Regions from separate parts of the Streptomyces sp. NPDC046977 genome, predicted to be linked through region 1. Evidence: riboswitches for the same ligand, from Rfam matches in the RefSeq annotation. Region 1 holds a riboswitch; the other holds the start of a gene.
What was found. A riboswitch is a leader RNA that binds a small molecule or an ion and turns the genes downstream of it on or off. The one in region 1 is predicted to bind cobalamin.

Region 1 (3,399 bases):
GGGATCCTCGACGAGACCGCGGGGATCCGGCCCGAGGTCATCTTCGCCGGGCTGGTCGGCGCGATCGTCTGGAATCTGCTGACCTGGCTGGCGGGACTCCCCTCCAGTTCGTCGCACGCCCTGTTCGGCGGCCTGATCGGCGCCTCGGTCGCCTCCGCCGGGTTCGGGGCGGTCAACGGCGACGCGGTCGTGATGAAGGTGCTCGTCCCGGCCGTCTGCGCGCCGGTCGTCGCCGGGGTCGCCGCGCTGCTGGCGACCCGCCTGACCTACCGCATCAGCCGCGGCAGCGACCCGGCCGCGACCGCCAGGGGCTACCGGGCCGGCCAGATCGCCTCGGCGGGCCTGGTCTCCCTCGCGCACGGCACGAACGACGCCCAGAAGACCATGGGCGTCATCACGCTCGCCCTCGTCACCGGCAACGTCGTCGCGCCCGACTCCGACCCGCCGCTGTGGGTCATCGGCTCGGCGGGCCTGGCCATCGCGCTCGGCACGTTCATCGGCGGCTGGCGGATCATCCGCACCATGGGCAAGGGCATCACCGACATCCAGCCGCCGCAGGGCTTCGCCGCCCAGACCGGCGCCGCGGCGGTCATCCTGGCCTCCTCGCACCTCGGCTTCTCGCTGTCCACCACCCAGGTCTGCTCCGGTTCCGTCCTGGGCGCCGGGGTGGGCCGCAAGGGCGGCGTCGTCCGCTGGAGCACCGCGGGCCGCATGGCCGCCGCCTGGGTGCTGACCCTGCCGGCCGCCGGCCTGGTCGCGGCGGGCGCCGCGCTCCTGGCCGACCAGGGCGACGCCGGCGTCACCGCCGTCGCCGTGCTGGCGCTCGCCGTGTGCGCCGCGATCCGGGTGGCCGCCCGCCGCAGGCCGGTCGACCACACCAACGTCAACGCCGACAACGTCAACGCCGGCACGGACGCCGGCTCCGGCGCCGCGGAGCCTGGCATCGTCACCGCGGCCGTCGCCGCCGTGGCGCCGCCGCCCGCGGGGCCCGCGACCGGTACCGGCCACACCAAGGCCACCGTCTGACGCCGGGCCCGCAGCCCCCACCCGTCCCGGAAGGACACAGCAGCATGCACATCGACTGGGCTGCCCTCGGCTCCGTCTTCGGCGTCAGCCTCGCCGTCACCGTCGGTCTCGTCGGCGTCTTCACCCTCGGCATCGTCGGCCTGTCCCGGCCGGCCGGCACCGGGGGCGGTCAGGGCGCCCTGGCGCGCGCGGGCGCGTACGCGTGCTTCGCGCTGTGCGCGGCGGCCGTGGCGTACGGGATCCTCCTGATCGTCGCCTGATACGCCGCCACGCGGTGTGAACTCGGCCTCAGCTCCCGGCCTTTCCGGCCGTGAGCTGGGGTTTCCGCGTTTCCGGGCCGCTACGGGGTGAGTTGACGGGCCGGATCGGCGCGTGGTGGTATCGGAACCGCCACACGGCGGCAGGAGAGGAAGTCCGGTGCGAATCCGGCGCGGTCCCGCCACTGTCACCGGGGAGCGCGCCTCCACCAGCGGCCACGGCCCGTACCACGGGCTGGAAGGCCGGGGGTGCCGCCGATCCGGGAGCCAGGAGACTCTCACCGCCGGTCACGTCGAGCCAGGGCGCGGACCCTGAGTGAGGACACCAGCGATGGGCGGCTGCCGCCGTACACCCGACGCCGGCTCTGCCGCGCCGTCGGTCTTCGCCGCCGGGGCGGCTCTCGGCTGGCTTGCCGACCTCGCCCTCGCGGACCCGCGCCGCGGGCATCCCGTCGCGGCCTTCGGGCGCGTGGCGGGCGCGCTGGAGCGCGCGTTGTGGCAGGACCACCGCGGACGGGGCGCGCTCTACACCGTGTTGTGCGCCGGGGGCGCCGCGGCGGCCGCCGCGGGGACCGCACGCGCCGTACGCCGCTCCCCCGCCGCGTCCGTGGCCCTGACCGCCGCCGCGACCTGGGCGGTGCTCGGCGGTACGTCGCTGGGGCGTGAGGCGCGGACGATCGGCGCCGCGCTGGCCGCCGGGGACACCGCGGCGGCGCGGGCCCGGCTGCCCCACCTGTGCGGGCGGGACCCGCAGGCGCTGGACGAGCGGCAGATGGCCCGGGCCGTCGTCGAGTCGGTCGCGGAGAACACCTCGGACGCCGTCGTCGGCGCCCTGGTGTGGGGCGCGTTGGGCGGCGTGCCGGGGCTCGTGGGCTTCCGCGCGGTCAACACCCTCGACGCCATGGTCGGTCACAGGTCGCCGCGGTTCCGCCGGTTCGGCTGGGCGTCGGCCCGCCTCGACGACGTCGCCGGCTTCCCCGGTGCCCGGCTGACCGCCGCGCTCGCCGTGCTGGCGGGCCCCGACCGGCGGGGCGCGTGGCGGGTCTGGCAGGCGGACGGCGGCCGGCACCCCAGCCCGAACGCCGGACCCGTCGAGGCCTCGTTCGCGGGGGCGTTGGGCGTACGGCTCGGGGGGACGCTGGCGTACGGGGGCCGGGTCGAGCACCGGCCCGTACTCGGCGCGGGCAACCGGGCGGTGGAAGTGGCGGACATCGAGCGGGCGGTGCGGTTGTCGCGGCGGGTGGGCGCGCTGGCCCTGCTGGCCACGGCCGGGGGCCGGCTGGCCTGGCACCGGCTCGCCCGCGGGAGCCGGAGGAGGAGCGCATGAGCGGCGGCGCGCTGCTGGTCGCTGGCACCACCTCGGACGCGGGCAAGAGCGTCGTGACGGCCGGCATCTGCCGCTGGCTGGCCCGCCGGGGCGTGTCCGTGGCCCCGTTCAAGGCCCAGAACATGTCGCTGAACTCGTACGTGACGCGCGAGGGCGCCGAGATCGGCCGGGCGCAGGCCATGCAGGCGCAGGCCGCGCGCGTGGAGCCGTCCGCGCTGATGAACCCGGTGCTGCTCAAGCCGGGCGGCGACCGCACGAGCCAGGTCGTGCTGATGGGCCGCCCGGTGGGCGAGATGAGCGCGCGCGGCTACCACAACGGCAGCCGCGCGGAACTGCTGGAGACCGTCACCGGCTGCCTGGAGGAGCTGCGTTCCCGCCACGACGCCGTCATCTGCGAGGGCGCGGGCAGCCCCGCCGAAATCAACCTGCGCCACGGCGACATCGTCAACATGGGCCTGGCCAGGGCCGCGCGGCTGCCGGTGGTCGTCGTCGGCGACATCGACCGCGGCGGCGTTTTCGCGTCCTTCTTCGGCACGACGGCGCTGCTGAGCCCCGAGGACCAGGAACTCGTCTGCGGCTACCTGGTCAACAAGTTCCGCGGCGACGTCTCGCTGCTGGAACCAGGGCTGGAGATGCTGAGCGGTCTGACCGGACGCCGCTTCTACGGTGTCCTGCCGTATCAGCACGGCCTCGGTATCGACGAGGAGGACGGACTGCGGCTGTCGCTGCGCGGCACCGTACGGGAGTCCGACTCGGCGCCGCCGCACGGCGAGGACGTGCTGCGGGTCG
Region 2 (3,399 bases), on a different contig from region 1:
GCGCTGTTCGGTGCGGCCGGATGGTGCCTGGTGGTCGCCATCCCGGGCCTCCTCGACCGCCGGCGGCGCGAGCAACCGCCTGCGGCGCCGCACCCGGCCCCGACGACGCGCCGGCGCCTCTACGGCTACCTCGCCGCGGCCGTGCTGCCGCTGTACGTCCTGCACCAGCCGATCGTGGTCGCCGTCGCCTACGTCGTGACCGGCTGGTCCGCGCCGATCCCCGTCGAGTACGCCGTGCTCGTGGCGATCGCCCTCGTCCTCACCCTCACCGCCTACGAGCTCCTGGTCCGCCGCACGCGCACGACCCGCTTCCTGTTCGGGATGCGGCCTTAGGGGCGACTCCAATGTGCCGGCCAGATCGGCCGGGCTTCCCGCCCCTCGGCAACAGCGGCTCCCGGGCGACCCGTTGTTCATCCGTCGACCGAGATCCCTGTTCGGTACCCGCCCTACGATGGTCGGGGGCCGAAGCGCGCACGGTGGGGGCGGACATGAAGCGCAGGGTGGGGAGAGCCGCCGCGGCGGCGTACGTCGTGCTGATCGGGGGCCTCGCCGTGGCAGGGGCCGTTCACGAGCAGGCCGTCTACTACCTGCTCGCGGTCGCGCTGACCCTGCCCGCGGGGGCCGTGGCGCTGCCGGCGATGTACGGGGGCTATGCGGCGCTCTCCGCGGTCGGCGGGATCTGGTCCCCCGTGGCCGGGCCGGGCGGTGAGGAAGCCGCTTGGCTGAGCCTCGGCAGTGCGACGCTGAACGTGGTGCTGCTGACGTGCGCCGCGATCGTCAACGTCGTCCTGGCGGAACGGGTGTTGCGCCGAGGGCGGAGGCTGTCCCACCGCTGACCCGCCGTCGCGACCCGCCGTCCCGGAATACGGGCACCGTCGCCCATGGCGGCCCCGGGAGCCGTAGGCTGGCGGACGCAGCTGGTTCGCCCCCGTCCGCCAGGCGGGACGCGTCGCAAGAGGGAACCCGGTGGGAATCCGGGACTGCCCCGCAGCGGTGAGTGGGAACGAGCGCCGTCATACGCACTGGGCCCGGCCGGGTCTGGGAAGCGACGGCCAGTAGGTGTCTGCCCCCGGCAGGCGTGCCCGCGAGTCCGAAGACCTGCCCGCTGCCCGTGCGCGACCGAACGCGCGCGGACATCCCGGTGACCTCGAGGGCGGGTCGGCGTACATACCTGGCGGACGACCGCGCCCCGACGCGCGTGTCCCGGCCGCCGGTCTGCATCGCCTTCGCGCTCTCGCCCCGTATCCGGGATCTCAGGGATTCATCTCGCGAAGGAGATCTCCGTGACCACCAAGTCCGCAGCCGCGGCAGCACGGCCCACCGTGTACGGCTACCCCCGCCAGGGCGGCAACCGGGAGCTGAAGAAGGCCGTCGAGGGGTACTGGAAGGGCCGGGTCACCGCCGACGCCCTCCGGGCCACCGCCGCCGAACTGCGCCGCGCGAACTGGCGGCGGCTCGCCGAGGCCGGCGTGCACGACGTGCCGACCGGCGACTTCTCGTACTACGACCACGTCCTCGACACCACCGTGATGGTGGGCGCCGTCCCCGCGCGGCACCGGGAGGCCGTGGCCGCCGACGCGCTCGACGGCTACTTCGCGATGGCGCGCGGCACCCAGGACACGGCACCGCTCGAGATGACGAAGTGGTTCGACACCAACTACCACTACCTCGTCCCCGAGCTCGGTCCGGACACCGTGTTCGCGGCCGACTCGTCCCGGCAGGTCGAGGCGGTCAAGGAGGCCCTCGCCCTCGGCCTCGCGCCCCGGCCGGTCCTCGTCGGCCCCGTGACCTACCTCCTGCTCGCCAAGCCCGCCCCCGGCGCCCCCGCGGACTTCGAGCCGCTCTCCCTCCTCGACCGGCTGCTGCCGGTGTACGCGGAGGTCCTGGCCGATCTGCGTGCCGCGGGGGCCGGCTGGGCGCAGCTCGACGAGCCGGCGCTCGTGCAGGACCGCACCGCCGCCGAACTCGGCGCCGCGGAGCGGGCGTACGGGCGCCTCGGCGCTCTCGAGGACCGGCCGAGGCTCCTGGTGGCCTCCTATTTCGACCGGCTCGGCGAGGCCCTGCCGGTGCTCGCCAAGGCACCGGTGGACGGGCTCGCGCTCGACTTCACCGGGGCGGCCGCCGCCAACCTGGACGCGCTCGCCGCGGTGGGCGGCCTGCCCGGCAAGCGCCTGGTGGCCGGCGTCGTGGACGGACGCAACATCTGGGTCAACGACCTGGAGAAGTCCCTCGCCACCCTCGGCACGCTGCTGGGACTGGCCGACCGGGTCGACGTGGCCGCCTCGTGCTCCCTGCTGCACGTGCCGCTCGACACCGCCGCCGAGCGCGACATCGACCCCCAGATCCTGCGCTGGCTGGCCTTCGCCCGGCAGAAGACGGCCGAGGTCGTCACCCTCGCCAAGGGACTGAGCCGGGGAACCGGCACCATCGCCGGGGAACTCGCCGCCAACCGCGCCGCCCTGGCGTCCCGCGCCTCGTCGCCCATCACCCACGACCCGGCCGTACGGGCACGGGCCGCGGCGGTCACGAGCGCCGACGCCCGCCGCTCGCAGCCGTACGGCGAGCGGGCGGCGGCCCAGCGCGCCCACCTCGGCCTGCCCCTGCTGCCGACCACCACCATCGGCTCGTTCCCGCAGACCGCGGAACTCCGCACGGCACGGGCCGATCTGCGGGCCGGCCGGATCGGCGAGGCGCAGTACGAGGAGCGCATCAAGGCCGAGATCGGCGAGGTGATCTCCTTCCAGGAGAAGACCGGGCTGGACGTCCTCGTGCACGGCGAGGCCGAACGCAACGACATGGTCCAGTACTTCGCCGAGCGGCTCACCGGCTACCTCGCCACCCAGCACGGCTGGGTGCAGTCCTACGGCACGCGCTACGTCCGTCCGCCGGTCCTCGCCGGGGACATCTCCCGCCCCGAGCCCATGACCGTGCGGTGGACGGCCTACGCCCGCTCGCTCACCGACCGGCCGGTGAAGGGCATGCTCACCGGTCCGGTCACCATGCTCGCCTGGTCCTTCGTCCGCGACGACCAGCCCCTCGCCGATACCGCGCGCCAGGTCGCCCTGGCCCTGCGCGACGAGGTCGGCGACCTGGAGCGCGCGGGAACGCCGGTCATCCAGGTCGACGAGCCCGCCCTGCGCGAGACGCTGCCGCTGCGCTCCGCCGACCGCGCCGGCTACCTGGCCTGGGCCACCGAGGCGTTCCGGCTGACCACCAGTGGCGTGCGTCCGGACACGCAGATCCACACCCACATGTGCTACGCCGAGTTCGGTGACATCGTGGCGGCGATCGACGACCTCGACGCCGACGTCATCAGCCTGGAGGCCGCCCGCTCCCACATGCAGGTCGCCCGCGAACTCGCCGCGCACGGGTACCCGCGCGAGGCCGGGCCCGGCGTCT

Region 2: linked by a shared signal. The riboswitch ahead of metE (5-methyltetrahydropteroyltriglutamate--homocysteine S-methyltransferase) and the one ahead of ABZ883_RS31875 (cobalamin biosynthesis protein) in region 1 are both predicted to bind cobalamin.

What each region holds. Positions count from the first base shown of each region.
Region 1 covers NZ_JBEYWO010000026.1:85,338-88,736, reverse strand. Annotated here, with positions in the region: gene ABZ883_RS31885 (inorganic phosphate transporter) at 1-1,026, shown strand, start outside; gene ABZ883_RS31880 (hypothetical protein) at 1,071-1,286, shown strand; cobalamin riboswitch at 1,432-1,561, shown strand; gene ABZ883_RS31875 (cobalamin biosynthesis protein) at 1,615-2,610, shown strand; gene ABZ883_RS31870 (cobyric acid synthase) at 2,607-3,399, shown strand, end outside.
Region 2 covers NZ_JBEYWO010000012.1:141,026-144,424, forward strand. Annotated here, with positions in the region: gene ABZ883_RS20020 (acyltransferase) at 1-333, shown strand, start outside; gene ABZ883_RS20025 (hypothetical protein) at 489-836, shown strand; cobalamin riboswitch at 954-1,100, shown strand; gene metE (5-methyltetrahydropteroyltriglutamate--homocysteine S-methyltransferase) at 1,284-3,399, shown strand, end outside.